Regions from separate parts of the Exiguobacterium sp. SH5S13 genome, predicted to be linked through region 3. Evidence: predicted binding sites of a transcription regulator. Region 3 holds the regulator's gene; each other region holds the start of a gene.
What was found. Region 3 encodes Rex, which represses fermentation and respiration genes when NADH is low (regulators of the CRP and FNR family bind a similar motif). Its sites were predicted from a motif close to TTGTGAAATATTTCACAA; they were not measured.

Region 1: EVJ30_RS01720 (L-lactate dehydrogenase) is a predicted target of Rex. The motif match lies at 2,292-2,309, and genes of this name have one in related genera.
Region 2: pflB (formate C-acetyltransferase) is a predicted target of Rex. The motif match lies at 2,266-2,283, and genes of this name have one in related genera.
Region 4: arcA (arginine deiminase) is a predicted target of Rex. The motif match lies at 2,966-2,983, and genes of this name have one in related genera.

What each region holds. Positions count from the first base shown of each region.
Region 1 covers NZ_SJUS01000002.1:58,603-66,318, reverse strand. The annotation lists gene EVJ30_RS01725 (rhomboid family intramembrane serine protease) at 10-1,068, opposite strand; gene EVJ30_RS01720 (L-lactate dehydrogenase) at 1,217-2,173, opposite strand; gene EVJ30_RS01715 (DUF92 domain-containing protein) at 2,343-3,113, opposite strand; gene EVJ30_RS01710 (5-formyltetrahydrofolate cyclo-ligase) at 3,092-3,646, opposite strand; gene rpmG (50S ribosomal protein L33) at 3,703-3,867, opposite strand; gene EVJ30_RS01700 (1,4-alpha-glucan branching protein domain-containing protein) at 3,952-6,153, opposite strand; gene EVJ30_RS01695 (DUF4912 domain-containing protein) at 6,166-6,930, opposite strand; gene phoU (phosphate signaling complex protein PhoU) at 7,051-7,713, opposite strand.
Region 2 covers NZ_SJUS01000003.1:127,413-135,128, reverse strand. The annotation lists gene pflB (formate C-acetyltransferase) at 1-2,179, opposite strand, end outside; gene EVJ30_RS03345 (hypothetical protein) at 2,540-2,962, shown strand; gene EVJ30_RS03340 (DEAD/DEAH box helicase) at 3,017-4,183, shown strand; gene EVJ30_RS03335 (hypothetical protein) at 4,180-4,821, shown strand; gene EVJ30_RS03330 (hypothetical protein) at 4,852-5,199, opposite strand; gene EVJ30_RS03320 (b(o/a)3-type cytochrome-c oxidase subunit 1) at 5,520-7,205, opposite strand; gene EVJ30_RS03315 (cytochrome c oxidase subunit II) at 7,206-7,676, opposite strand; gene EVJ30_RS03310 (cytochrome c oxidase subunit 2A) at 7,698-7,716, opposite strand, start outside.
Region 3 covers NZ_SJUS01000038.1:1,356-9,071, reverse strand. The annotation lists gene EVJ30_RS14425 (hypothetical protein) at 1-344, shown strand, start outside; gene EVJ30_RS14420 (DUF2599 domain-containing protein) at 917-1,891, shown strand; gene EVJ30_RS14415 (hypothetical protein) at 2,272-2,679, opposite strand; gene EVJ30_RS14410 (ABC-F family ATP-binding cassette domain-containing protein) at 2,676-4,577, opposite strand; gene EVJ30_RS14405 (redox-sensing transcriptional repressor Rex) at 4,727-5,383, shown strand; gene EVJ30_RS14400 (twin-arginine translocase TatA/TatE family subunit) at 5,383-5,601, shown strand; gene tatC (twin-arginine translocase subunit TatC) at 5,605-6,393, shown strand; gene EVJ30_RS14390 (hypothetical protein) at 6,660-6,953, shown strand; gene EVJ30_RS14385 (FAD-dependent oxidoreductase) at 7,146-7,716, shown strand, end outside.
Region 4 covers NZ_SJUS01000022.1:4,434-12,149, reverse strand. The annotation lists gene arcD (arginine-ornithine antiporter) at 1-449, opposite strand, end outside; gene argF (ornithine carbamoyltransferase) at 503-1,531, opposite strand; gene arcA (arginine deiminase) at 1,548-2,777, opposite strand; gene mgtE (magnesium transporter) at 3,113-4,471, shown strand; partial or broken gene EVJ30_RS11395 (zinc ribbon domain-containing protein) at 4,656-4,967, opposite strand; gene EVJ30_RS11390 (sodium:solute symporter family transporter) at 4,930-5,694, shown strand; gene EVJ30_RS11385 (GNAT family N-acetyltransferase) at 6,081-6,491, shown strand; gene EVJ30_RS11380 (SDR family NAD(P)-dependent oxidoreductase) at 6,504-7,208, shown strand; gene EVJ30_RS11375 (hypothetical protein) at 7,298-7,507, shown strand; gene EVJ30_RS11370 (hypothetical protein) at 7,526-7,716, opposite strand, start outside.

The sequences.
Region 1 (7,716 bases), on a different contig from region 3:
ACTCCTTTGTCATCGATTATATCCGAGCCAGTATAATGTCCCGGTCAATCCAATAGCGAGCACCGTGAACAACAGGCGCCATTTTTTTGTCGTTTCATCAGGTAATCCGACCACGCCCGCCATCAAAAATCCACCGATGAGGCCCCCGGCATGGGCCGAGTGGTCCAAGCTGGCACCGAGGACGAAGGCGAGCCCTACGTTCAATCCTAACATAATAAACAGCGGTGGGCCGAGCGTCTTCATGAACAGCGAACGGTCACGCAGTCCGAAATAGAGCAGTGCGCCGACGAGACCGAACAATGCACCGGACGCGCCTGCCGAAATCGCTTCACTGAACGCGTAGGAGGCAGTCGACGCGATGACGCCCGCCAACAGATAGATCGTCAAGAACCTCGGTGACCCATACATGCGTTCGACGAGCGGGCCGAGCGACCAGAGCGCGAACATGTTGATCGCAAAATGAAACCAGCCGATATGAAGGAACATCGGTGTGACAAGGCGCCACCATTCGCCATCGTCGATGAGCGGATTGACTTTGGCGCCGAATCGGATGAGCGTGTTCGGATCGAGCGTCGAGCCGAGCGATTCGGCGAGCCACATGACGACAAATGTCAACATCATGAGCGCATAGACGAGTTGCGGTTCACCGAATGAGAATCGCTTCTTCAGTTCGGCTTTTCGCTGTTTATCGAGTGCGAGCGCGAGCGACCGAAACCGGGTCTCATCTTGTTCATCGCCACACGTGTGCCTGTCGAGTCTCACCTTGGCCGCGACTTGGAACGACAACGTCTCAAGTCGCTCCTCATCGACGAGCGCGTCGCCGTATATATGGACATGAAGCTTCGCACGCCCGAGTCGTGCGAGTCGGAACGAGCTCATGACCGCCTCGATCTCGATCGCGACATGGTTTGCCCACGCCTTATCCGTCTTTATGTACAGGTGATAGAGGTCTCCAGCTTTCGTGTCGAACAATAGCAGCGCGCGCGAAGGCTCGAGTATCCCTTCGACCCGACCGCCTGCCTCGACCGCATGGTAAATGTCTTCCCAAAAACATCCCGGTTGCGTCAACTGAATCCCCTCCTTTCCTTCTGTCTTAATTGTAATCCAATTCGATCATGACGACAAAAGTTGGCGCTTTCTGAATCTGTCCGCCGTCCGTGCCAACACATAAAAAACGTAGCCGGCATACGCCGACTACGTCTATATCGCGAATATATTATAAAACAGGTTTCATCGTTTTCAACAACACGTCTGCCGAATGGAGCATTTTCTGCTTCTCTTCTTCTGATAACTCGATTTCGACGACTTGACGCACGCCTTGGCGGTTGATGATTGCCGGCACACCGATATGAATATCGTTCAAGCCGTACTCTCCGTCCAAGTAGGCACCGACCGTGAGCAACGTGTTCTCGTTACGGAGCACCGCTTTGACGAGACGAAGCAAGCCGAGACCGATCGCATAGTACGTCGCGCCTTTACGTTCGATGATGTGATACGCAGCGTCACGAACGTTGACGTAGATGTCTTCAAGGTCTTCCCACGTATACTCGTCGTTCTCTTCAAGCAACTGTTCGACCGATTTGCCGTAAATCCGGGCGTTGCTCCACGCCGCGAACTCGGTATCGCCATGCTCACCCATGATGTAAGCGTGGCAGTTGCGCGGATCGACGTTGAAGTAATCACCTAGCATGTAGCGGAGGCGTGACGTATCGAGTACAGTCCCTGATCCGAAGACGCGATGTTTCGGAAGACCCGAGTATTTCCAAGCCAAGTGTGTCATGATATCGACCGGGTTTGACGCGAGGATGATGATACCGTCGAAGCCAGAAGCCATGATTTCAGTGATCATCGATTTCATGATTTTCGCATTTTTCTCAACGAGGTCGAGACGTGTCTCACCTGGTTTTTGAGGAGCTCCGGCCGTGATGACGACGATATCTGCAGCACCGCAGTCCGTGTAATCTCCAGCCCATACGCGCATCGGTGACGAAGCGAACGAGACGCCGTGGTTCAAGTCCATCGCTTCGCCTTCTGCCTTCGCCTTGTTGATGTCGATGATGACGAGTTCTTCACATAGGCTCGCTGTCGTCAATTGATACGCGAAGCTTGCACCGACCGCTCCGGCCCCGACGAGAGCGACCCGTGTTACTTTTGCATGATTTAATGTTTCCATGTTGTTTTTCCACCCTTCAAACAATCTGTTTCATGTTTTTGTTTTGTCTGTTACACCTAGATTGTAACATCATTCACAAACAGTCAATACAAGAGAAACCGTTTTCAGTTTGGCAATATTGTGACAAAATTCACATTCGTTTGAAACATCCTCATTCTCTGTACTACCCTTATGCGAAAACAAGAAAACCAATCGCCGCCGCGGAGGCGATCGCCAAGAAATTAACGGCGTCGTTGCCGAGAAAGCGCCATCCAGATACATAGTCGGTCGCTTCGCCGTGATGCAGCTTTTTCTCCGTCAGTTTTCGGCACGTCCGACAGCGATACTTTCGTTGCACGGTCGCACCGAGTAACGTATCGACGACGCTGCCGCTCAGACCGAGCGCAATCAATAGAAATAGCGTGCCCATCGTTATGTTCAAGAACGGGAGCGATGCCAAGACGATGATCGTCGCGCCGGCGATGGACATGAGCGTACCGAACGGTGACACCCCACCGCTCGTCCCCGGTTCAACTTCACGCAATGTCAAAACGGAGCGCGGTCGGCGCGATGCGAGGACGCCGAACTCCGACCCCCACGTGTCACTCGTCGCCGCCGCGATTGAAACGACGTAAGCGAATAGCCACGCCTCGTTCGAAGTCATCGCCATTCCGATTGCGGTGAGCATGGCGATTCCTCCGTTCGCAAGCACTTGCACGAAATCACGCGGCCCGGATTTTTCAACGATGTCATCGACCGACGCCTTGTCGCGGGCGCGATATTTTGAAGCGAGCGAGGACGTCGAAAAGAACACACCGAGCAAGTACAGCCCGAACCAGCCAAAACCAAACCCGATGACCGCCCCTGTCACGATCGTCAAGATCGCTCCAGAGAACGTCAACGACCGGAGAAGATATCCGGCCAGTGCAACTAGACAAGTTACGAGGACGATTGAGAGCATCGAATCATTTCCCTTTCTGTCACGATCAGTTCGACAGGTATGTCGTGTGGTTCGATCGGTATTTCTTCGAGCACTTGTACGTCGTAGGCGAGCGCGATCGTAGCACCGCGATATGTCGCTAAGAAACGGTCGTAATAACCCCCGCCCCAACCGATCCGATATCCAGAACGGTCAAAGACACGGCCTGGCACGATACAGACATCGATGTCGAGGTCGGTTTCCGCGGTCGTCGGCTCGAGAATACCCATTACCCCCGGCTCGAGGTCGCTGAACGTCCTGATTTCGTGGAACGTGAGCCCCTGTTCCATTACTTTCGGCACTAACACCGATTTTCCTGCTTTTAAAGCTGTATCGATGAGCGGACGCGTATTCACTTCAAGGTCGAGTGACAATGTGAGTGCGACCGTATGCGCTTGTTGCCACTCAGGAAGTGACGCCACGGTATGTAGGATCGCTTCATCACGCTCGTCACGATCGGTGAGCACGCGAATATTCACATGAACCGCTTTTCGGAGCTCTTGTTTAGCCGTCATCTTTTATTCCTCCTATCGAAAAAAAAGGCCGCCACATGAGTGACGGCCGGTCTCAATTATTTCACTTCGCGGTAAAGCGTGTGACGACGGAGACGTGGGTTGTATTTGCGCAATTCGAGGCGCTCTGGGTTGTTACGTTTGTTTTTCTTCGTGATGTACGTGCGATCGCCTGTTTCTGTGCAAGCTAGTGTGATTTTAACGCGCATATCTTTCACTCCCATCTTACTAATGTTGTATCAAGTGCTTTTGCTTTACAGTCTAAGCATACTCAATTATCCTACCAAGTTTTTTTTGAAAAAGCAAGGTTATTTCACGTTCTTTTTCAAACGTTTCTGCCCGTACGGTGACGCGTCGAGCGGTAGGCACGTTTTTACGTTATCGCCGATCACATACCGCGTCGCGAGCTCCTCGATCGAGAGCTGTTCACCGACATAAACCGTATCAGCTTCCGAGAGGACGCCGTTTTCAATGCGATGGATCGCATCGAACAGGCCACCGTGCCCGTGCGGGTTGCGGGACGTTTCAAATGACAACATAGTTGAGTATAACGGAATATCTAGTGACTTCGCAAGTGAACGTGCCGCTGGAATCGTCATCCAATCGAAATGATGGACCGCTTTGAAGTTGACCATCGTCTGTAACTGTTGGACGAGTTTCACGTAGGCGACGTTCTGAGCAGCGATTTGGTTCATGACATGCTCTAGAAACGGACTCGTGAGCGGGACCCGGTACACGTGAACGCGATTGTGGCGCTCGTATTCAGGCAGTCCTTCACTGTGCGGCGTGAGGACGTAAACGGTCTCCCCGTCAGCCGCTCGTGCCTCGACTTCAGCGACGACGCGGTGACCGAGGTCGCCCACGATATTGCCTGTATATTCTGGCGTGAGGACGAGAATGACCTCACCTTCTTCGCCACGCTCCTGCGTCACATAATAGTCGTGTGGAGATAGGAACGTATCGATATCAATGTCAACGTCGTCTAAGAACGGATAGACCGTGTAGTGCTCGTCTAGCAAGCGATCCGATAGCTTGCCTTCGTAGAGCGCCGTTTCGAGTTCGGCAAACAGACGGGTATGTTCCCGGAAACGTTCGGCGGCGTATTGCGCCGTCGTCTGGCCGTCCAAGATAAACGCCCAATCGCTCGAGACTGAGAGCACATAATGACGAATGAGCTGTCTTAAAGCCCGGTCGGCGAGTGGCGAGGTGTTCCGATAGTCGGCCACGTCTTTGACGAGTTGCGTCTCCATCGTGTGCAAATGTCTGAGCATCCATTCGTTGCGCTCGTTGATCCAAACATCGCCGTAACCTTTCCGGCCCCACGTGTTCATCGAAACTTGTACTGTTTGCAGGTCTTGGAAATGACGCTCGAGGAAGAGTGCCGGCGTGATCGTCTCAATCCCGTATGCCTCTAGCCGCTCCGCGACTTGCCCTAAAAATTCAGGGCCCTCAAACCACCAATGGCCGAACAGTTCGGCGTCGAACGGTGCCGTGACGAGGAACGGCGGGAACGTTTGTCCACCGTGCGCTTCTAAATGCGCCGCGAGCGTCTCGGCGAAATCGGTCGCGTGATTATCGATTTGATGTTCGGCCCATCCGCGGACGTAATAGTCTTTTTCGTCGCTGTCGCCCGTGATACGATGCATTTTCAAACCTGTGTCGAAACGGATGCCTTCCGGATGCATGAACGCTTGAATGTATTCCCAGTCCCGATCGTAGGCGAGATCGCGATAAAACTCGCGATAGTCCGGATGCCCCGGATAACCGATCATCGAACTCCAAATCTTCCCGGAGATAATTTGATCACGTGGGAACAAAGCGACTCCGTGCGGCGAATAGACAGGCGCACCGATGCCTTTGTCCGGCGTCGGGTCGGCCTCGAGCAACGCGTGCTCATCGACGAACGTGTAGCGAATCCCTTCCTCATAGAGGATGCGGTCGACTCCTGGCGTATACGCACATTCCGGTAACCAAATACCGGTCGGACGGAAGCCGTAATGCCGCTCGAAGCAGTTCAATCCGGTCCGAATCTCGGCCCGCGCCGCCTGATCGGTGAACAGATGCGGGTTGAAACCGTGTGTCGCCGTACATGTGACCATATCGATGAAGCCTCGCTCACGATATGTACGGAACGCTTGGTTCAAATTTTTCTCCCAATGGAGGAACGTGTTCTTCAAGTCTTGATAACGGCGCTCGTAAAAATGAAGCGTCTCGACTTCTTGTTCGCTCCGACCCTCAGCCAGTTCGATTGAGATCAGTTCAAGCATCTCATCTAAATGCCCGAGGTAGCGATCTTGGACGAGCGGGTCGGCGAGCATTTCGATGACGGGCGGAGAGATACTGACCGTCCAATGCAGCGGCCGTTGAAGTCGATCGACTTGCCACAGAATCGGGATGTATGTCTCGGAGATGGCTTCATATACCCAGCGTTCTTCTAGCCGGTGTTTCTCTTCATGCCTCACGTACGGAAGATGGGCATGTAGGACGAGTGAAAAATAACCTGGTTTCATAGTGTGTCCTCCTCAGCGTACGCAGCGGTATGCAGAATATTTTGGTAACGTATCGAGTAGTTCTGGTGACTCGACTTCACCGAATTGCCAACGTCTGACCGGCTCGGCAAAACGTCCGACTCCTGCCGGTTCGTTCCGCGGCGTATCAATCGGCATCGAGGCGACGAGCGGAAGAAATTCGCCTTCCATCGTCCGAATCCCGAATTCGAAGACGTACGTCGTGTTCGGGTCGAGCGGACGGACGAACCAGCTGTTCGTCATTTCCGGCAACTCGAACGTATAAGACCGGTTCGCATGACCAGATGTGTAATCGAGCAGGGTGATGTCTAAGATGCGGAACGCCTTCGGCAAATCTTCCCACGGCCGCATGAACTGCATCGTCAGCGTCTCTTTCACAGCGTCTGACACTTCCCAAAAAACATAGACCGCGTTCGGGGATTGAACGACCGCGTGCATGAGGTCGACATCGTAGCGGTCTGGAAGCTTCCAAAAACCGTCTGGACCTGTTTCAAGGAGCGGTGACTGCTTCGGCTCTTCGTGATGGAGTGTCGAGGCGACCTGCCCCACTGTTGGAGCTTCTTTCTCGTTTCGTTTCATTCTATCCTTCCCTTCATTAGAAGATTTTTTAGGAGCGGTTGTCGGCTTGGTGACCTCACCGTTCTGGGAACGCCATTTACGCCATGCGTACTGGACTTTTCCGACTGGCATGTCTAATTGTTCTGCAATCTGTTTTAACGTAAGCCCTTGTTGTTTCAAGGATACGATTTTTTCTTCCATTTATGTCTGGCTCCCTTCCAAAAAAAAAATCCATATGCTCTACGTATTCGTTCTTTTTCAGTGAATTCCTGCACAAAAAAAAGTAAAGAACAACAGACCTGTTGTTCTTTACCACTTTTATCACTGATTTAAATCATAATGCTTCCCTTTTTCGAGAAAAATCAAATGTTCCCCGAAATTGGTCACATGGTCGCCCATCCGCTCGAGATAGCGGGCGATGTTTGCAAACTCATAAACATCGTTCGTTCCGACCGTCATCGTCGGTAGACTTCCGATATATTGCTTGATCACCTGTAAGTTGAGATCATCGATGACTTTGTCCATCTCATTCAACTCACGGACCCGGCTGGCTTCACCTTTACGATAGGCCCGGGTTGCGAGTTCAAGCATATCGATCAACTGTTCGGCCATCTGCTTGAGCGGCTTAATGTCAAGCAAGTACGGGACGTGCTCGATTCGCGTCACGGCTTTAGCGATGTTCGTCGCGTAATCCGCGATCCGTTCAAGATCGGTCGCGGACTTCATCGTCACGATCAAGCGGCGAAGATCAGTCGCGACCGGTTGTTGTTTGGCAATCAAGAGAATCGCCTGGTCGTTGATTTCAAGTTCGAGGTCATCTAGTTCGTTATCATTGTCGATCACCGTCTGGGCGAGCGTGAGGTCTCGTTTCTCGAGTACCTCGATCGCCGTCGCCGTTTGGCGCATCGTCAAGTTCGCCAAGCGAACGACTTTCTCTTCTAGTTCATGTAATTTAACATCAAAAAACGCGCGATTTTGTGCCATAGT
Region 2 (7,716 bases), on a different contig from region 3:
TGACGGCGTAACCTGATACGCGGATCGTGAGCTGCGGGTACTCTTCTGGATGTTCCATAGCGTCGAGCAGCGTCTCACGATTGAAGACGTTGACGTTCAAGTGGTGACCTTTGTGCTCGCCACCCATATAGCCGTCAAGAAGTGCCGCCAAGTTAAGTTCACGTGCGACGTCTTCTTTACCGAGTGCTTTCGGTACGATCGAGAACGTGTACGAAATGCCGTCTTGCGCGTGTTCGAACGGAAGTTTGGCGACTGACGAGAGCGACGCTGCCGCTCCTTTCGTATCGCGGCCGTGCATCGGGTTCGCACCTGGTGCGAACGGCTCACCAGAACGACGGCCGTCCGGCGTATTACCTGTTTTCTTGCCGTAGACGACGTTCGACGTGATCGTCAAGACCGACTGCGTATGAAGCGCGTCGCGGTACGTTTTATGTTTCCGGACTTTTTCCATGAACGATCCGACGAGTTCGACGGCGATCGCGTCGACACGGTCATCGTTGTTTCCGAATTTCGGGAAGTCGCCTTCTGTTTCAAAGTCGACAGCGATGCCGAATTCATTCCGGACCGGTTTGACCGTCGCATATTTGATTGCTGACAAGCTGTCCGCCGTCACCGAAAGGCCAGCGATACCACAAGCCATCGTCCGTAAGATTTCAGGATCGTGGAGCGCCATTTCGATCCGTTCGTACGCATATTTATCGTGCATGAAGTGAATGACGTTGAGTGTGTTGACGTAAAGCTCCGCGAGCCAGTCGAGCGTCCGGTCGAAATCAGCGTACACTTTGTCGTACGTGAGGACGTCTTCTGTGTTCATGTCCCAAGCCGGAGCGATTTGATCGCCGCTCTTCTCATCGCGTCCACCGTTCATGCTGTAGAGGAGTGCTTTCGCCATATTGGCACGGGCACCGAAGAACTGCATCTGTTTGCCGATTTTCATCGGTGACACACAGCAGGCGATGCCGTAATCGTCACCAAACTCTGGAAGCATGAGGTCGTCGTTTTCGTATTGGATCGCCGACGTCTCAATTGACATCTTCGCGCAATATTGTTTGAATCCTTCCGGTAATTTCGTCGACCAAAGCACCGTCAAGTTCGGTTCTGGTGCCGGGCCGAGGTTTGTGAGCGAGTGAAGGAAACGGAACGAACTCTTCGTGACGTTCGAACGGCCATCCTCACTCATCCCACCGATTGATTCCGTGACCCAAGTTGGATCTCCAGAGAACAATTCGTTATAGTCAGGCGTCCGCAAGAATTTGACGATGCGGAGTTTCATGATGAAGTGATCGACGATTTCTTGGACGTCTGACTCTGTCAAACGGCCCGCCGCCATGTCACGCTCAGCGTACACGTCAAGGAATGTCGATACGCGTCCGAGAGACATCGCCGCACCGTTTTGTTCTTTGACAGCTGCAAGGTAAGCGAGATATACCCATTGATAGGCTTCTTGCGTCGTTTCAGCCGGGCGACCGAGGTCGAATCCGTAAGCAGCGCCGAGTTGTTTCAATTCTTGAAGGGCACGAAGCTGTTCAGACATCTCTTCCCGCGTCCGAATGTCTGCTTCTGAGAGGAAACCGCCATTGTTCGCCAAATCTTTTTTACGCTCGGCAATCAAGAAATCTAAACCGTATAAGGCAACGCGACGGTAGTCACCGATGATCCGGCCACGTCCGTATGCGTCTGGGAGACCTGTGATGATCCCTGACTTCCGTGCCGCCCGCATCTCTGGTGTGTAGGCATCGAAAACACCTTGGTTGTGTGTTTTACGAATGTCTGAATAGATTTTTGTGATTTCAGGATTTGGTTCGAAGCCGTATGACTCGAGCGCGGCGTCGACCATGCGGATGCCGCCGTTCGGATGAATCGAGCGTTTGAACGGTTCGTCCGTTTGGACACCGACGACTTTTTCAAGGTCTTTATTTAAGTACCCAGGTCCGTGTGAGATAATTGTCGACGGCGTGTTTTGATCGACATCCCAAACGCCCCCGCGTTCCCGTTCTTCTTTCGTCAATTCCATCACTTGTCCCCAAAGACGATTCGTCGCCTCTGTCGGTCCGACTAAGAAACGGTCATCCCCTGTATACTCGTGGCGGTTCAAGCGGATAAATTCACCGACATTCACTTCGTTCGTCCACTGTCCAGGAACAAATCCTGACCAGGCTGATTTAATTTCAGTTGCCATTATGGTCACTCCTCATAGTTGAGATAACTGCCTGATTCCTTATAATATGAGTGTACGTGAAAACGCCAACAATATGTTTTACATTCTTGTGAAAGTTGTAACAATCTCATGAACATTGGTGTTATGCCGTTTTTGTAAGCGCTATTTTATCTGTTATAGTAGTTTTTCAACTTACATAGAAACAGACGAATCCCTGTCCGTTCACGTTCTTGTGAATCCTGTATTATCTTTAAGGAGTTGTGAAAAATCATACAGTTTTTGTAGTGACTTAACTCACAGGTTCGGGATAGAACTTGAATTTTTGCCTTATATCGAGCACAATGGAAGCAGAACATTGTAGAAGAGGAAGGGGTTCTTCCCATGACGTATGAACCATTAACAGCCGAGCATAACTTAAAAGCCGGTGACCGCATCTCCCTTAAAGTCGAAGAGGCTGGAGACAAGCGCGACGGATTTATCACAGAATTTGAAGAAAAAGGCTTTTGGATTCGCTTTGATGACGATATCGAGAATGAGGATTTCATCGATTTCCGTGACCATTTAATGGTCGCACTCGTGTCGCGCCCAATCGACGTCGCGACGACGTATCCAGAACTAAACGCCTATGCAAAATTGCTTAAGGAATTGGAATACCGCGTGTATCAAGGCTTCACGGTCGAAGGTGTCGAAGCCTCACCTGAGCACATCGACGTGCACATCAAACTCGTCGAGGACGGGCAAGTGTACACACAGACGCTCCGTTCATCGATTGACCAAGACACTGAACATGTTCGCTATATTTGAACCAGGGAGCGCTTATGCTTCCTTTGTTTTTGCCCAACGATAAGGAGAACTGATATGAACTTTACAAAACCATTCATTAACGAAGCCTGGGAACGCCTTGGCTTTAACGAACCGATGCCGGTCCAAGCGGAAGCGTTCCCGCCCCTTTTAGAAGGAAAAGACGTCACGATCGAAGCACCGACAGGGACAGGTAAGACACTCGCTTATCTTTTACCCGCTATTGAAAAAATCGATGCCTCGAACGACCGGATCCAAGTCGTCATCGTCGCACCGACGCGCGAACTCGTCATGCAGATCCAAACGGTGGCGCAACGTTTCACCGAAAAAGGTGACGTCCGGATTGCCTCGTTCATCGGCGGCGTCGAACTGAAGCGCCAAATCGATCGCTTGAAGAAAAAACCGCATTTAATCGTCGGGACACCAGGACGTCTCGTTGAATTGATCGAGAAGAAAAAACTTAAACTGCACGAAACGCATACGATCGTGCTCGATGAAGCCGATCAAATCATCGACAGCGGATTGACGGAAGCAGCCGAGCGCATCATCAACCATACGGCGCACGAGCATCAAATCTCACTCGTTTCGGCGACGTTGACGGACACGCTCCAAGCATGGGCTGCCCCATTCTTGAAAGAACCGGTTCACGTGAAGGTCGAACGGACTGTCAGTGCTCAAGTGACGTACGGCTATATGTTGACGACACGTCGCTATAAGCCAGAACTGCTTCGCCGCCTGTCACACGTCGACGGCGTCAAAGTGCTCGCGTTTATCAACAACCGCTCGTTCTTACCGCCGCTCAAAGGTGAGCTCGATAAGATGAAAGTGAACTACCGTATGCTCGATAGCTTGAAAGGGAAACGTGCCCGCGTCGAGACGCTCCGCGAATTCCGTAAAGGCGAATATCCGCTCCTCATCACGACGGGTCTCGCAGCGCGCGGACTCGACATCGATGAAGTGACGCACGTCGTCCATTTCGATTTACCTGAATCGACCGATGACTTCATCCACCGCTCAGGACGGACCGCTCGCGGTAGCGCGGCCGGGACGGTCCTCTCGATCGTGACGCCGGAAGATTTGACGCACTTGAAATCGTTCGCCCGCCAGCTCGGTGTCGAATTGAAAGAGCTTGAGATTTACCGTGGCGAAGTCATCGAGAAACGGATCGAAGACAAACCGCCGGTCGTCAAACGTCCTGCAGACAAGCGAGGACCACGGCGATGAAAAAAGACCGGAAAGTAATTCCCTTCCCTTTGCTCGTCGAAGAGTCCGAATTGCTGGCCGAACTGAAAAAGTTATACGAGCAAGCGGCACTCGCACGCAGCACGCAGTGGACGAACTATATCCAAGAGATCGCTTCGGAAGGCACGTGGCACTTGAAAGACGCCGAACTGTTCCGCGATTTGTTCATCGATTGGGCCGTCTTCTTTGAGACGGACGAGGACGGGATGACACCGCATGGCCGCTATTTGGCGGACCATAAAGCCGATATGTCACCCGCCCTCTATCACGCCTTGCGCGGTCTCGCCGTCCCCCGGTGCTCTGTCTTTGAAGTGACCGAGGACGGTCTCCGCGATTGGGAGACGAAAGAATCGTATAAAGTGACGTTGCCGGAGGTTCGTGAACCGGGCGACGTCATGCTCGGCAAACTGCTCGATATCCGTGGCAGCTGGCGCTTCGGGTCGGCCTTCCTCGCACTTCCAGCGAAGATGGCTGGCAACGTAGCAGATCTGTACATCGACTTCATGGATGAGGTCGGTCCAGGTGCGTTCCTCGACCAGTTCCCAGAATTCTGTGCAGAACTGATCGATATGTTGCTTGATTTAGAAGAAGGGGTCATCATCCCGAAACCAACGAAATAACCGAGAGGCAGCCGCCTCTCGGTTTTTCTATTAGTAAACATAGTAATGGACGGGTCGATTCGCCGTCTGTCCGCTGTCTCCTTCTGCTTTTATGGAAGCGCGCGAAACCATTTCCCCTTCATCATATACTTCTAACATGGCTCCTTCTTTTTTAGGAAGCACATGATAGACTAACTGATCGATATAAGTGATTGACCCGACTGCACCTTGAATGACTTGGCGAGTCGTCTGCTCTAACGAGTTTAAATCAATAATCAATTCTGTTCCGTCAGATCGAATCGCACGATATTCATCTCCCGTATCTTCTTTTAACGTCTCAAGTGTCATTGCTTGAATCGGAATATAGCGATTGCCCATTGATACTTGTTCTTGATGCATAGTCGAATACCATGACCACTCCGATCAATGTCTTTGAACGGTCGATTTTTTGAGTGACAAACGTCTTCGATGACTTGCTTGCTACGATAACGCTTCTTAACTTCGGATTCCCTTCCCCGTATTGCCGTTTGATTTTGCTGACGAGCTCGTCCATCGTGACGTCGAGCTCTCGCCGCGACGGCATCATTTCCCGAAACAATCCAAAACAAAAGACGCATCCTCATTGATTAGGATGCGTCAGTTTGATGAGCGGACGATATAGTCGGCTTGTATTAACGGATTGATCGTTTTGATGCCCCTAGCAAAGGGCTGACTTCAGTTTACCAGAGCACCCAACCTTTCGCTCCCGGAGGCGCGCTTTCAATCAAGTGCCAAATCGGAACCGTGTAGGCGAATGCGATCAAGACGAACGTGACCGTGATCCAGAGCTTCCAGTTCTCGAAGAACCGTGGCGTCTCCATTGCCGCCTCTTCCGTTTCCGCGAGTGGGAACTCTTCCTCACCTTTTGGTGCGAGGAATGACAAGTTGAACATCGAATAGACGAAGATGAGCACCGAGACGAGAAGGATCGTCCCGCCGATTGCCATCGCCATATGGTACGGGATCCATTCACGCGTCAACGCGTCTGAGAAATACGTCGCCGGACCGGTCCGACGCGGGTTACCTTGAAGGCCTGAGATGTGCATCGCATACGACATGATCGACATCCCGAACGCCCACGTCCCCGTCTGAATCAAACCGAGACGGTTCATCGATTTCGTGAGTGTCCGTCCGCGTAGTACCGGCACGAGCCAATAGGCGGTTCCAAAGAACGTCAAGGCGACGGCCGTCCCGACCGTGATATGGAAGTGACCGGTGACCCAAAGCGTGTTGTGGACCATCGCGTTCAATTGGTGCGACGCGTTGATGATACCACCGGCACCAGCCGGAATGAAGAACAACATTCCGACGAACGGGGCGAGGAAACGCACATCGCCATACGGCATCTTTTTGACCCAACCGAATAAGCCGCGTGCGCCGAGCGCGCGTCCCCGCAGCTCGAACGTCGCGAACAGCGAGAACGCCGTCATGAACGACGGGATGACGACGAGGAACGTCAAGATGACTTGGACGAACTTCCAAAACGGATCGATCCCCGGCTCTGTCAACTGGTGGTGGAAACCGACCGGGAACGAGAACAAGAGGAACAACAAGAACGCCATCCGCGCGAGCGCGTCCGAGAAGATCTTCCCACCGATGACTTTCGGCACGACCGTATACCAGACGATATAGGCCGGCATGAGCCAGAAGTAAACGAGCGGGTGACCGAAGTACCAGAACAACGTCCGACTCAGTTCAATCCCGACCGTGTCTTTCCATCCGAGCGAGAGCGGGAGCAGTTGGAACAAAATCGTCCCGGCAACACCGAGTGTCGCGATGACCCAGAGCAACATCGTCATGATACTCATGTACGCTGGGAGTGGCGGGTGAACGCCAGGGTGTTCCCGTTTATAGTCCGCATACATGCGGAACATCGCGAACGCCGAGAACCATGTACCGACGACGAACAGGACGAGACCGACATAGAAGATCGGGTCGGCCATGAGCGGAGCGTAGAACGTGTAAAGTACAGTCGCTTTATTGGCGAGCACCATGATCGTCACGAGTACCGCCCCGGCGATGATCATCCAAAAACCGAGCCAAGCGACACGTGTCGGGAACGATTCAAACCGTCCGAACGACTTGGCGAGCAGCGCGTAAAGTAAGCCGATGATAAACATCGTCGTAAAGACGAGACCAAGCATGATACCGTGAGCCGTCAACAGTTGATAGTAACCGAATACTTCCGGAATGATTCCTGTACGGATGAGCGTCTGCATGAGTCCCGCGATCGCTCCAATCAAGACGGCGAGTACCGAGACGACAACGTGGGCATAGGCGAGGCGCGCTTCTTTCACACCGATGCTCGGCACCGGCACACCGCGCTCCATTTCCCACTGTTTCAGTTTTGAGGCTACGTCGTTCATTTAGTCCACCACCTTAATTTTTGTCGCCATCATGTGATGGCCCGTCCCGCAATATTCGTTACAGAGAATTAAAAATTCGCCTGTTTCTTCAAACGTATACGTGAGCGAGTTGATATGTCCCGGCACGACCATCATGTTGACCGGTGTCCCCGTCAACTGGAAACCGTGGACGACGTCCGGTGACGTGACGAGAAACGTCACTTTCGCACCTTTCGGGATTTCAACGTTCCCCGGTGTGAACGTGAACGCCTGCGCGACCATGACGAGTTCATACTCGTTATCACCAATTTTATTAAGTCCAGGTTTATCGAACGGCGCCGTCTGATGCACTTTTGCCGGGTCGATCAAATCGGCGTCCGATGCGGGCTGGTTTCCGGCCGCAAACGCCGAAATGCCGAGCACTGCCAAAAACACGCCTAATAGAACGATGCCAAAGATCAGCCAATATTTTTCAAGCTTATGAATATGCATGTTTGTTCTCTCCTTTTGACGTTATCGTGTAACAAATAAA
Region 3 (7,716 bases):
TAGAAGACCAAGACATCAAGAGCGTCATCGTCGTCGACCGTAACCTCGGCGTGCAGCCGAAAGCGAGCGACGCCTATTACGAGCTCTTCCCGGGCCGTGAGGCGACAGAGGAAGAAGCGGCCAAGTTCGATGCGCTCGTCAAAGAGTTCGACGAACAACAACTGTTCGCGCAAGTCATCTCGGCCCATGAGGCCCGTTATGTAACGAACCGTGAAGAGACGTTGACGTTCTATAAAGTGTTCGTCCGCGACGTCGATACGAACGAGTACGTCTTCTTTATCACGGAAGACGGTATCAAGCTCGACTTCCACACGCGCGGCTTCCAACCGCTGCGCTACTTCTAAAAAAGGCTCACAGAAACGGATATTGTCCGTCTCTGTGAGCCTTTTTCATTTGTCTTCGATGAAGAACGTGACGACGAGAAAAGAACTGCAACTACGGTAGACTTTATAGAAAATGCGCCAAGTGAGTATCGATAGTCAGCCGGCCAATAATATGTGCGCATGGATGGGACGCAATTCATAATCCATCAAGCGGATATTTTTAGTCTACTCCATTGATTTCACCTACTTTCTGTTGTTCGTTTACATAGTCTATCTGACAGTCGGATGAACCGGGCTCGTCACTTTATGGTGATCTTTTTAATAGTGGACTCTGGATGAAATTATAATCACAAAAATGGGAAATGGTTACTTTTAGGGCCATAAGCCTAGTATATTTTTCATGACCTAAGAAAATTGTTGTACTATTGTCCTTTTTGTTTTGATAAAAAAGACATCTAGAAAATTGATTAGCAATCTTGAATACTATTAGAGTGGTGGGAAAGACATGGGCAGAATAGAGAAAACAGATGATTGAACTGCCGATATTTGTCTTTTCCCAAAATATAAAGCTTATATAGTAGGGGGACACAACGTTGAGTAAAGGCTTTATAATGAAAGCATGTATGAGTAGTTTGGCTTTATTTACAATACTGGGGACAGCACATCCAGCTTACGCATCTACAGGGGGGAGCGAATCGAAATTGCGTCCAGACGCAGAAGTAGATTCGATTGAAGAGGATCGTTTAGTAAACGATACGGATCAGCTTAATGAAATTGAAGTATTTTTCACTAATCCATCAGTTACGATGACGAAAGAAAGTGATGAGTTTAGTATTATACATGAAGACTCAAATTTAGAATTCGATAAAACAGAAGAAGGGAAAGTGATTTTCAGAAACAAAGAAGAACAGTATTCTATTGAAAATGTGGCTTTAGTAGGAGGTGTCCAAATCCTCTACAACATTGAATCAACTGAGTCGCCAAAAGAATATGTCTTAGATTTAGACATTACTGAAGGTAGTCGAATTATTCACGAAGATGGAGAGTACAAAATTGTGAATGAAAAAGGTGAGGTAGAGGTCTTCATTGGCTCCCCTTGGGCGAAAGACAGTAATGGAAACGAAGTCGAAACATATTATGAGATTAAAGACCAACAGTTGATCCAACATATTGATTATGAAGGAACGGATTATCCTTTAGTCGCTGATCCATTGTTCTGCTCGGATACAATCGATAATACAGCGTCGAAGTATACGGACTCTAATACTTTTTCTGTATATCCACGGACATGTGCACGAACGTATATTACAGCTAGCTATACTTTGGGTGGCGCATTATTAGGCGTTTTTGGGTCAACTGCCATCGGAAAACAGATGTGGTCTGAAGTTGTAGCAGACGCTTCGTATCAAGCGACAAGTACGGCAAACCGCCCGAAGCTCAAAGATCAATTTATCTGTCATGCAGTTAACCCGACTACGATTTGGAAATCATCTTGGAATCTAGATACGAATCGACCGGATGTTTCATTGTTGGATACGTATAAAGCACTTTGTAATCCAGACTATTAAAGGCGAGGTAAACTATGAACATTCAATACTTTGAACCAGATTCGTTATTTTTCATTGTAATCGCGTTGCTAATCCTCTATCCAATCCTTCTTTTAGTAGGGGTGACTACGAGTAAAACAAATCTTATTGGAAAGATTATTTACGGTATTTCAGCATTCTTTTATGCTTACGTGATTTGGTATAGCTACAGCCTAGGCATTTACTTAGACGAGATGTCTGATCCGGCACAAGATGAAGTCATCTTTGGTAGTATAGGATATTTCCATTTAATTTTGTTGGCATTCCCCTACATCTTTTTAACGATGGGTTTTACGTTCAAACAGCATACTCGATCATAATAAAAGAGCGCCTTCCGCTATACGCGGATTGGCGCTCTTTCGTCAGTTTTTCGGTTGTCGATAATTATTTCGATACCACATATTCACCCGGCTCACGACGTAGACGATAAACGCGAGCACCCACATAAACAGCGTCTCTTGATAAAAGTGGCCCCAGACCGAGCCAGGCGCATAAAAGCTATGCACCGTGACATCAACTGGCCAAATGACGAGCCGGATGAAGAGGGTGCTCATGAGCAAACCGCTGAGCAGGCTGATGATGATACCGGACCATGTTTGGATGATAAACCCGACGACAATCGGCAGGAAGTAAAATAAAATGATTGGGACGTTCGTCGCCTCGCCGCGGATGAGTTCCGAGATATACTCGGTCCCGCTCGGCACGATATAGACGAACCCGGTCAGGAACGCATGCATCCAATCGATCCGCATGGCACGGGAACGCATCATGAATGGAGTTCCTCCCATTCTGAGAACAGTGCCGTGATCGACTCTTTCGTCGCGTCGGACTCGGTCGACAGCTCTTGGGCGCGGGCGAAGTCGTTGAACACGTCCGGTTCGCATAACAGCTGCTCGATCTCTTCAAGCCGCGCTTCGTGGCGCTCGATCGTCAGTTCGATCTCTTCGACCCGCTGTTTCAGCCGGCGTTCTTCGCGTTGCTGTTCTTTGTCGGCGCGCTGCTTCTTGACGACGACTTGTTTCGTCTCCTCGCGGGCGAGCCGGGCGAGGTCCTCGAGCTCTTCTTTCTTCTCGACGTAATACGAGTAGTCGCCGAGGTACTCGTCGATGCCGTTCGGCGTGATCTCTAAGACACGCGTCGCGAGCCGGTCGATGAAGTAACGGTCGTGGGAGACGAACAGGATCGTCCCGGGATAGTCGACGAGCGCGTTCTCGAGGATCATCTTCGAGTCGAGGTCCAAATGGTTCGTCGGCTCATCTAAGACGAGCAAGTTCGGTTGCTCGAGCTTGAGCTTGGCGAGCGTCAGCCGGGCCCGTTCGCCGCCGGATAGTTCTTGGACGCGTTTCATGACGTCGTCCCCGCTGAACAAGAACTGGCCGAGCAGACTGCGGACTTCTTGCTCGCGCATGAGCGGCCAGTCGTTCCAAATCTCATCGATGACGCGGTTGGCGTCCGACAAGTTCTGTTGTTCCTGGTCGTAGTAGCCGATCTCGACGCCGGTACCGTAGCGGATGTCACCGGTCAGTGCGGGTTGTTGTTTCGTCAACACTTTGAGGAGCGTCGATTTGCCGACTCCGTTCGGGCCGACGAGGGCGACCGACTCGCCGCGCTGCAGTTGGAAACGTAAGTGTTGTGCGATCGGTTCCTCGTAGCCGATGGCGAGGTCGCTGCCGCTCAACACATCGTTCCCGCTTTGACGTTTGATTGAGAACGACAACACCGCGCTCCGCTCGTCACCGTCCGGCACGTCCATGCGGTCGATCTTCTCGAGCCGCTTGCGGACGCTTTGGGCGCGTTTCGTCGTCGTCGCCCGGGCGATGTTCCGTTGGATGAAGTCTTGCATTTTGGCGATCTCTTCTTGTTGTGACTCGAACTGCTTCTTCTCTTGCTCGTACAGCGCGGCCTTCTGCTCGAGGAACTTCGTATAGTTCCCGACGAAGCGGCGGCTGCGGTTGCGTGACAGCTCGTAGACGACCGAGACGACGCGGTCGAGGAAGTAACGGTCATGGGAGACGATGAGGACGGCACCTTTATAGCCGCTCAAGTACTTCTCGAGCCAGCTGAGCGTCTCGATGTCTAAATGGTTCGTCGGCTCATCCAAGATGAGCAGGTCCGGGCTTTGCAGGAGCATCTTCGCTAAGGCAAGACGTGTCCGCTGTCCGCCTGAGAGCGTGTCGATCCGACGTTCGAAGTCGTCCGGGTAAAACCGCATCCCGTGCAAGATCGAGCGGATCGTCGCTTCATACTGATAGCCGCCGCGGTCTTTGAACGTGTGCTGCTCCTCGTCATACGCCGCGAGCAGACGCTCGTAGGCGGCCGGGTCGTTCAAGATCCGCTCCGAGCCCATGTCTTGCTCCATCTGGCGGAGCGTCTTCTCTTGTTCGATCAAATCGGTGAAGACGGTGAGCATCTCGTTCCACGTCGTCTCGTTCGATTCTAACCCCGAGTCTTGGGCGAGATAGCCGATCGTCACGTCTTTTGGCTTCATGATGTCGCCCGAGTCATAGTTGTACTCGCCGGCGATGACTTTTAACAGCGTCGACTTGCCGGCGCCGTTGCGGCCTACGAGGGCGACGCGTTCGCCTTCTTGGATTTCTAGTTTGACATTCTCTAAAATCGGCTCGACGCCGAACGATTTGGATAAGTTGTTGACTTGCAGTAGGATCAAGTGAAAAAACCCCTTTCTCTCTGTTTAGTATACTTTATTTCTTCCCCTTTTCAGGTATATTCATTGAGTGCTTATGTGAATTCGTTTACAATCAAGGTGTATGAAATCAGATTCGTTTGAAACGCGTCGTAAAAAGGAGGCTCTTTCCGTTGAGTCAAAACGAACCAAAGATTCCGCAAGCGACAGCCAAACGGTTGCCACTATACTATCGGTTTATCCAAAGCCTACATTCGTCAGGGAAACAGCGTGTGTCTTCTGCTGAACTGAGCGAGGCGGTTAAGGTCGATTCGGCAACGATTCGCCGTGACTTCTCATACTTCGGTGCGCTCGGTAAAAAGGGATATGGCTATAACGTACAGTATCTGTTAGACTTTTTCCGTAAGACGCTGAATCAAGACGAGATCACGAACGTCGCCTTGGTCGGGGTCGGTCATCTCGGGACAGCGTTCGTCAACTATAACTTCCTTAAAAACAATAACACACATATCGTCGTCGGGTTCGACGCAGACGAGACAAAAGTCGGCACGACGATGTCAGGTGTCCCGATTCATCACGTCGATGAGATGGAACAAATCATGAAGCAAAACAAAATCGATGTCGCCATCCTCACGGTCCCGTCCGCTTACGCGCAGCCGGTTGCCGATGACTTGGTCCGCTATGGCGTTCGAGGGATCTTGAACTTCACGCCGGCGCGATTGACTGTACCGGACACGGTCCGCGTCCATCATATCGACTTGTCGATCGAACTCCAGTCGCTCATTTACTTTATGCAACACTATCCATCCGCTGAGGGGGTCCATCAATAATGGAATTTCTACAATCATCACTCGTCGTCGGTATCCCAGGTGGCGTCAGTATTTTCGTCATCGCCATCATCGCGCTCATCCTCTTCGGGCCGAAGAAATTGCCAGAGTTCGGCCGGGCAGCGGGGCAGACGCTCCGTGAGTTCAAAAATGCCACGAACGGTATGATGAAAGAGCACGACGAGACCGACAAGAAAGAAATTGAGAAGAAAGAGCAGTAAGCCATGAGCCATCAACCTGATCAAGAACGGGCACTGTCCGATCACTTGACAGAGCTGCGGAGACGACTGATGCTGTCGGCATTTGTCGTCTTTGCCTTCTTTCTGATCGCTTTGCCGAGTGTCAAATACGTGCTCGCCTATCTGCAGGCGGACCTCGTCGAACGAGGGCTCGAGCTGAACGCCTTTGGGGTCGCGGACCCGCTCATGATTTACTTGAACTTGGCGCTCGTCATCGGGCTCGTCGCGTCTGGTCCATTTCTACTGTATCAACTGTGGGCGTTCGTCGCACCTGGTCTGCATCCGAATGAACGAAAATGGACGCTCGCCTATATCCCGGTCATCTTTATCTTGTTCCTCATCGGTCTCGCATTCGCCTACTATTGGTTGTTCCCGCTCGTCCTCGATATCTCGACGGACCTCGGGCAAGACCTCGGTCTGACGCAAATCATCGGGGCGACGAACTATTTCACGTTCCTGTTGCAACTGACAATCCCGTTCGGACTGTTGTTCCAGTTGCCGGTCGTGACGATGTTCTTGACGCGCATCGGTGTCGTGACGCCGTACTTCCTCTCAAAAATTCGGAAGTACGCCTACTTCGCCTTGTTCGTCATCGCGGCATTCATCACGCCGCCGGATTTGACGTCGCACCTCATGGTGTCGCTGCCGCTCTTCTTCCTATATGAGATCAGCTTATCGATCTCACGCATGACGTACCGCGGTGTGCTCCGACGTGAGAAAGAGGCGATGGTGAAAGAACAGATGGATTTGATGAAGCAAATGAATGAGAAGTGAACACTACGTCATGAGACGTGGTGTTTTTTTAATGCGAGTGCGCTAAACTGGAAGTATCTTGAAAAGGGGCTTGGCCATCGTGTTGATCGGACTGTTTCTCCTTGTCGGTTGGCACGTATCACGGTTGGCATAACGGTGCTTTTTGGTCGCAAACTGTCGTACTGAAACTACATGTTCAAAGTGATATTGGTCGTAAACGCTTTTTCTGCAACAAGGAAGTACATGCTAAGATAAAACCAATCAAACACATGTCAGGGGGAGAAACGATGACTTGGGAGTACTACGGGGATGAGCTCATCATCATCGGTGTGTTGACGACAATTCTGTTGATTGCCGTGCTGAACTTTTGGAAGTCGCCATTCAAGCGGAGACTTGCCTTCTCGTTGACGCTGCTCGTCGTGGGATACGTGTCGTGTATCATCGGACTCGTCTTCGTCCGCGGGTGGGACGCCCTGGGCTGGATCTTGTACGGCTTTATATTGTATGTGATCGGGTTCGTCACATATATCGGTGTCGTCATCTACCACTGGATGAAAGCGAGACGCACGTCCAATTCATGATCAAAACCGTTCCTGCCGAGGAACGGTTTTTTGTCGTCACAACCGGCGTTCAAACTTTAGACATAATTACGTGAAAAACTGAGCAAAGGGATTGTCAAACCTTCTTGTGAAATAGTACACTAAGTTCAGAAAGCGAATGTGATATTTGTCACAAACACTAACTTGCCTACAACTCAAAGGAGAGACTACCATATGAAAATCGCAGTCATCGGATGTACACACGCAGGAACAGCAGCAGTCAAAGGCTTACTCGCCAAGCACGACAATCTCGACATCACCGTGTATGAGCGGAACGACAACGTCAGCTTCCTCTCGTGTGGGATCGCCCTCCACGTCGGTGGCGTCGTCAAACGCGCTGAAGAATTGTTCTACTCATCACCGACCGAGCTCGAAGAACTCGGCGCGACGATGCGCATGAAGCATGACGTGTTGAACATCGATGCGGAAGCGAAGACGGTCCACGCCAAAAACCTCGAGACGGGTGCAGACGTATATGACACGTTCGACCGTTTGATCGTGACGACAGGATCTTGGCCGATTGTCCCGACGCTACCTGGCATCGAGATGACTGGGATCGAACTTTGCAAAAACTATGGTCACGCTCAGCGCATCATCGAGCGGGCTAAGGGTGCGACAAATATCGCCGTCATCGGTGCCGGCTATATCGGCGTCGAGCTCGTCGAGGCGTTCGAAGTGTACGGCAAGCACGTCACGTTCATCGACAGTGCTGACCGCATCTTGAACAAGTACCTCGACAAGTCGT
Region 4 (7,716 bases), on a different contig from region 3:
ATGGAGGCGCCGATAATCGAGGCGATGTTTTGACCACCTTCAAAGATCGGGAAGAAGTAACCGACCGAGCTGAACAATAGTGTGGCGTAGGCAACGTTACCGAGCCAAGCAGATAACCAATAGCCCCACGCCGAGTTGAAGCCAACGAACTGGCCAAAGCCGGCCCGGGCGTAACTGTATACACCGCCGTCTAGGTCAGGACGACGCATCGTCAAGTTCTGAAAACTGAGACCGAGTGTGATAATCCCGATACCGGTGATGACCCACCCGATCAAAATAGCTCCGGCGTTCGCGCCTTGGGCCAAATCGGCCGCCAAGTTGAAGGCGCCCCCTCCAATCATCGAACCGACGACGAGGGCTGTCAGTGCACCAAGACCTAACCGTTGATCTTTTTTGCTAGGACTCGCACCAGCCGAACCACTTGAGTCATGATCTAATTTAGTAGACATATAACTCATCCCTTTCGTTTAGTACGAATGAGGAGGACATGCCTCCTCGTTCGTTAGCGTTCGAGCCATTCAAACGTATCGGTGAGTGTCGCCGCCATGACGGCTTTGATCGTGTGCATCCGATTTTCCGCCTGATCGAACACGTATGAATGGCGGCTGCGGAACACCTCGTCGGTCACTTCCATCTCTTTCAGTCCATATTGTTCATGAATCGCTCGCCCAACCTCGGTCTCTAAATCGTGGAACGCCGGCAGGCAATGCAGAAACATGACGTCTCTATTTCCGGTCTTCTCGACCATGTCCATATTCACTTGGTACGGATGAAGGAGCTTGATCCGCTCTTCATATTCGGCTTCTTCGCCCATCGATACCCACACATCGGTATAGATGACGTCCGCATCAGCGACAGCTTCGTCGATGCTCTCCGTCAAGGTGATGCGTGCTCCTGTTTCAGCCGCGACCGAACGCGCGTAATCGACGACCTCGTCAGACGGCCAGAGCGATTTCGGCGCACAGATTCGCATGTCCATGCCGACTTTGGCACCACCGATCAACAGCGTGTTGCCCATATTGTTGCGTCCATCTCCAACGTAGACGAAACGAATGCCAGCCAAATCACCTTTTTGTTCTTTGACGGTCAAGAAGTCGGCCAAAATTTGCGTCGGATGATACAAGTCCGTCAAACCGTTCCAAACCGGGACCCCGCCATCCCGTGCAAGACCTTCCACCGTTTCGTGAGCGAAGCCACGGAATTGGATGCCGTCGAACATGCGTCCAAGCACGATCGCCGTATCACGGACCGATTCTTTTTTCCCGAACTGGATATCCGATTTCCCGAGGTATTCAGGATGCATGCCGAGGTCGATTGCCGCAACTGTGAACGCACAGCGCGTCCGTGTCGACGGTTTTTCAAACAAGAGCGCCACGTTCTTGCCTTCACAAATCCGGTGGGGAATCCCTTGTTTCTTTTGACGTTTGAACGCTGCCGATAAGTCGATCAAGTAGTTCAGTTCGTCCCGCGAAAACTCGTTAAGCGATAAAAAATGACGACCTTTCAAATCAAAGTTGAACGTTGTGGACATGTGTTTCTCCTCCTCGTTAAATATCTTCACGGATAATTGGACAACTCATACAACGTGGGCCTCCACGGCCTCGTGATAACTCACTCGACATGATTTCGATGACTTCGACCCCTTCTGAACGGAGCAGCTCGTTCGAAACGTAGTTCCGGTCATACGTAACGACGACACCTGGGGCGATTGCGAGCGTGTTCGACCCATCGTTCCATTGCTCGCGCGCCGCAGCGATCGGGTCGCCACCACCACATGGGATCAACACGATTTCCTCTAGGCCGAGAGCCGATTTTAACACTTTCAACAAATCAGTGTGTTGCGTGATGTGCAGCTCACCTTCCGCGTTCAACGTCAGTTCGAAGATGTTCATCTTGCCGCCCGGTCCTTGGATGAACGGATGGATCGTGAACTTATCGTGGTCGACCATCGTGAAGACGGTATCAAGGTGCATGAACGCACGCGACTTCGGAATCTCGATGGCGATGACTTTCTTGAACGTGCCTCCGTTCGCGAGCAAGTTGAGGGCGACGCGCTCGATTCCTTGGGCGGTCGTCCGTTCCGATATCCCGATGGCGACGACTTCTTTTGATAGGACGAGTTCGTCTCCGCCTTCCATCGCGAACCGATAGTCACGATCCGACCAGATCGGGATATCATGCTTCGCAAAGCGTGGATGGTATCTCATAATATATTGCGTGAACAGTGATTCGCGGCGACGCGCCGGTTCTTTCATGCGATTGATCGACAAGCCGTTCCCAATCGCCGCGGCCGGGTCGCGCGTGAAGTACAGGTTCGGCATCGGGTCGAGAAAGAACGGATACGTGTCCTCGATCATCTCGTGCAGATGACGGCGCTTTTCGCGCTTGATCTCGGTTTTACGGATACCGGCCATGACCGTCTCGATCAACTGTTCGTTATCATAAGCGAGTAAATACTCTTTGAGCGTCTCGTATGAACCGTTAATATTTGATTTTGATTCCGAAAGAATGTCGGCGACGAATCGTTCACGTACGCCAGGCAGCGATAACGTCTCTGCCATCAAGTTTTCTAAATAGAGCACCTCGACGCCCCGGTTTTGTAGCACGCTCGCAAAGTAGTCGTGCTCTTTTTGAATGACCGGCAAATGTGGAATGTCGTCGAACAAGAGTCGTTCCAAATACTCCGGCGTCAAATTTTCAAGTTCGCGTCCTGGACGCTTCAATAGTACAGTCTTTAATTCACCAATTTCTGAATACACGTGAATCGGATGTTTCAGCGTCGTATCCCGTGCGGTCAATTGATCCGTCATCGATATCATCTCGCTTCCTCCTAGTGATTCGGGTGTGTTTCTACCCTTACCTTATCAACTTACCCAATTCCGAGGCGGGTAATTCCAGCGTTCTGATTGTGGTCGATTCCACAAAAGAATGGATACAATATGAGTCAAACTGAATGAACAAACGGTTGTGAATCAATGAACAAGGAGAGAGCGACGGTTAGGATGGATACACGATGTATGAACTGTGAATAAAATCCATTATTTTTTCTTTTCAAATTAAGGTACGATAACGACAGGATATGAAAAATGACTTTAGAAAAGGAAGTGAGTCGATGGCCATCGAACGTACAGAACGCGCGCGTCATGAAGCCCAAGTGACAGCGCTCATCCAAAAAGGGGATCCGGTCGATTTCCGCGACGTGTTTTTAACACTTCACCCGGGTGAACAGGCCGACATCTTCATCGAACTCAACCAACCCGATCGGGCGTTTATATACAGCGCTTTATCACCGGAAGAGTACACCGATTTATTTGAAAAATTAGAGCTCGATGAACAACAACAGTTCATCCAAGAAATGCCGCGCCCGTATGCGGTCAGCGTCTTAAACGATATGTTCTCGGATAATGCCGCCGATCTCATGAACGAACTTCCGGACGATTTCATGAACGAACTGTTCGAACAGATGGACGAGACCGAGGCGACCGAGGTCAAAGACTTGATGCGCTATCCGGACGATACGGCCGGTGCCATTATGACGACCGAGTTCATCGTGCTACAGGCCGACAAAACGATCGGGGCGACACTTGAAGAGTTGCGTGACCTCGGTCCTGAAGCTGAGACGATTTACTATTTATATGTAATCGATGTAGACCGACGTCTCGTCGGCGTCGTGTCGCTCCGTGATTTGATCGTCTCCCCGCTCGACCATCTCATCGCTGACATCATGGGGCGGCGGGTCGTTTCGGCCCACGTCATGGCCGATCAAGAAGACTTGGCCCGAACCGTCCAAAAGTATGACTTGCTCGCGCTCCCGGTCATCGATAGCGATGATCACTTGCTCGGCATCATCACCGTCGACGACGTCATGGACGTCATCGAACGCGAGACGACCGAAGACTTTGAAGAACTGTCCGCGACGAAAGGCTCGTCTGACATCAACATGGGCCCGGTCGAGGCAGCGAAAAAACGTGCCCCTTGGATCATCAGCCTCATGTTCCTCGGGATGATCACCGCATCGACGATCGGTGGATTTGAAGATACGCTCGAGACGATTGTTTTGCTCGCCGTCTTCATGCCACTCGTCATGGGATCGGCCGGAAACGCCGCCACCCAGTCGCTCGTCGTCGCCGTACGTTCAATCGCACTCGGCACGATCAACCGAAAAAATGTCGCCAAGATGATTCGCCGGGAGTTCGGAACCGGTGTCCTGCTTGGACTCGCCTGTATGGTCGTTATTTTCGGGGTCATCACGTTCCTGTACGATAGCGCCTTGATCGGCATGATCGTCGGCTTGTCGATTTTCGCCTCACTGAGCGTTGCCACGATTGTCGGTACACTCGTCCCGCTCTTGATCAACCGCCTGAAACTCGATCCGGCCGTGGCCTCGGGTCCATTCATCACGACGGTCGTGGACAATCTCGGATTGATCATCTACTTCACTGTCGCCACTTCATTGCTTCGCTTTTTCTGACACCTGACGTTTCAGGTGTCTTTTTTCGTGTGAGCTTTGTTACGGTTTGTTTACAAAAGCGATGACGGGAAATAATTATCGTGCAAGGCGGGTAATTACGAAAAGTACTTATAGATAAGAAGTAATACAAGGAGGGTTGAACTACCCCCACCTACGCTACGCTTGGAGGTGAGAGATTCCTGGGTCATCCGGTCGAACGACCGGAACCTGACCAGGCTAGCCCCGTCGTCCCGACGGTTGAAGAGGCCAGGATGCGTTCGGCCTCTCGTTTGAGGTTCAGTCCTGCGTTGACATCCCGGTCGTGGCGGGCGCCGCAGCCTGGGCATACCCACTCACGCAAGGCGAGATGTTTCACGTCTTTGTGCCGATGGCCGCAACCCGAGCAGAGCTGGCTCGAGGCGAACGTCTTCCCGACCCTGACCACCTGTTTCCCGTACCAGTCGGCCTTGTATGCGAGCATGCGGAAAAATTCCGACCAACCGACGTCGGCGATGGCATGGGAAGTGACGGCCGGGATTGCCGCCATCATCATGGCACTATTCCTACTGCCTCGCTTTCTCGGCATCGGTATCACGACGATCCCTGAGTTTTTAAGTCAACGCTATGACGAGGACGTCCGGCGCTTGACCGTCCTCTTGTTCTTGTTCGGTTACATGTGCGTCACGATTCCGTCGATGCTCTATTCCGGCGGCCTCGCGGTCCTTCAGCTCTTCGATGTGCCTGAACTGCTCGGGATCAGCTTTGAACAGTCACTTTGGCTCGTCATTTGGTTCATCGGCATCATTCGCGCTATCTACGCCATTTTCGGCGGCCTCCGCGCCGTTTCGGTGTCGGATACACTCAACGGCATCGGGCTCATCATCATCGGCTTCCACGTCATCACGTACTACTTCTTAGTCTGGGGTATGAAACAATGGTTCGGATTTGACCTTGTCATCAACTTCATCCACATCTACGGCATCTTGTTCGTCATCGAGACGAGTATCATGTTGTTGTTCGCCAAACTGCGTCCGATGCAACAAATCAAGCCGATCCGGATCGACCTCGGTCGGGTGAAGCCTTGGCGTCATGCGATCTCGACGTCAATCATCCTCGTCGCCTCGATGGTGTTCGTCTACTTCGTCTTCTCTCCGATCGGTCTCGCCTATGCGGACGGAATCGTCTCGGGCTGGTTCTGGCCGGCGACGCTGACATTGTTCGCCGCGACGAGCGGTCGCGTCTGAGTATCGTACCGGTACTGGCTCCCGAGATACGAGGTGTACTTGAACAACCTTGGAACGACCGAAACCGAGCTCGAAGAAAAAGCGAGCAGCGGATAAACTCTCGACATTTAAATCACCCTTACAGCTGAGTTGTTTCAGCTGTAAGGGTGATTTTTCGTCTGGATATTTTTTCTGCTCGATTCGCCTGTTCGTTCAGTAGCGATAAATCTGTCGACCAATCCTCCCTCCCCTGCTTCCCACCTTTAAAATACTTGTATATCATATTATTACAGGAAAATAACACCTATCATTTTACCATTATTTAGGTTAATGTTTATGTGGGTGATGTCCCTTGATTAAGCTGATTGAAAAATGATGATGTGCAACTACATATCGGAGGGTGACGGTTGGACAAGAGATTGATTGATTTGCAAATTCGAACGTATCAAGATACTGATTTTGACCACATTCAACGATTGAACGAAGCCGAGGGTTGGCACCAACTTGTCAGTCAAAAAGAACAAACAAAAGAAGCATGGAAAAACTCGAACGTCGCTTTCGTCATCGAGTCTGAAACGGGACACGTGATCGCCTATCTTCGCGGTTTGACCGACACAAAAGTCAGCCTTTACGTGTGCGAGTTGCTCATCGCTGCTTCACATCGCCGGCTTGGCCTCGGGGAACGGTTATTGACACACGTCCATGCACTCTATCCTGAGACGCGGCTCGAGATGCTCGCGAGCGCTTCCTCGCATACGTATTATGAACGCTTGAACTTCCGCCCCTTCTACGGTTTTCGAAAAACGATTCACGAATAGGAGAGAATTTATTTGAAACTTGCCCTTGTCACCGGTGCGTCGCGCGGTCTCGGCCGCGCTGTCGCTGAAGAACTGTCGAGACGAAACTACGACGTCATCAACTTATCACGCTCGCAATCACGCGATTTAACGTTCGAACATATCGAAGTCGATTTATCCGACGTGTCGAGTACACTTCAAGCCCTTGAACAAATCAAGCCGCACATCGCTGACGCCACGTCGCTACTCATCATCCAAAACGCGGCGTTGATCGAACCGATTCACCGGGCTGGCCATCTCGACACGGAGCAGCTCACCGCTCACGTTCAGGCGAATCTGCTCGCCCCGATGCTGATCACGAACACCGTCCTCGCTTACGATGTGCCCGTCTCGCTCATCCATGTGACGTCAGGTGCCGCCAAACGTCCGATTTCGGGGTGGAGCGCCTACTGCGGCACGAAAGCCGGACTCGACCACTTTAGTGAGACCGTCGCGCTCGAACTAGAAGGAACGAGACATCGCCTCGCCTTGTTCAACCCGGGCGTGATGGACACATCCATGCAACAGACGATCCGCGCGTCTTCACGAGAAGCGTTTCAAGATGTCGAACAGTTTCAAGCTTACGAGACGGAAGGAAAACTGCGCTCGCCTGAGACGGTCGGCCGCGTCCTCGTCGAGCAGATGATCGACAAGCCGTTTGTCAATGGGAAAACGTACGCCATCCACGACCTCATCTAATTTTTAACCGGGTATAAAAATAGACCAACCCTGTCTCGTTTGACCGGCTACACTAGAGTCAAATCAAATGAGAAAGGGTGGCGTGATGTATGAAGACTATAGCGGGAGGATTGCTGTTTTTCGGGATATTCAGCCTCGTGCTATCGTTCACGATGATTGGAGATATCGCGATCGTCGGAGCGTTGGTGAGCGGTGTGTCCCTGCTGTGTAGCGTCGGGCTGTGGTTCGGTGCTACGGAAGTGATGCGTATCCGTATGGACATGAGCGAAGTCAAAAAAACGTCTTTCCCTTCTGAATAAGGGAAAGACGTTTTGGATTCAGTTTTGGTTATCGGTCTCATCTTCAAAGTCATCATCGGCAAACTCTTCAAAATCGTACTCTTCGAAGTCTGCTTCATCGATAAAGATGTCACGATCATTGACGACGTGAATCGGGCCATTGGCCACATCGATTCGAATCGTCCATGCCCATGGAATGCGCAGTCGGCTATATACGCCCGTCCAGAATT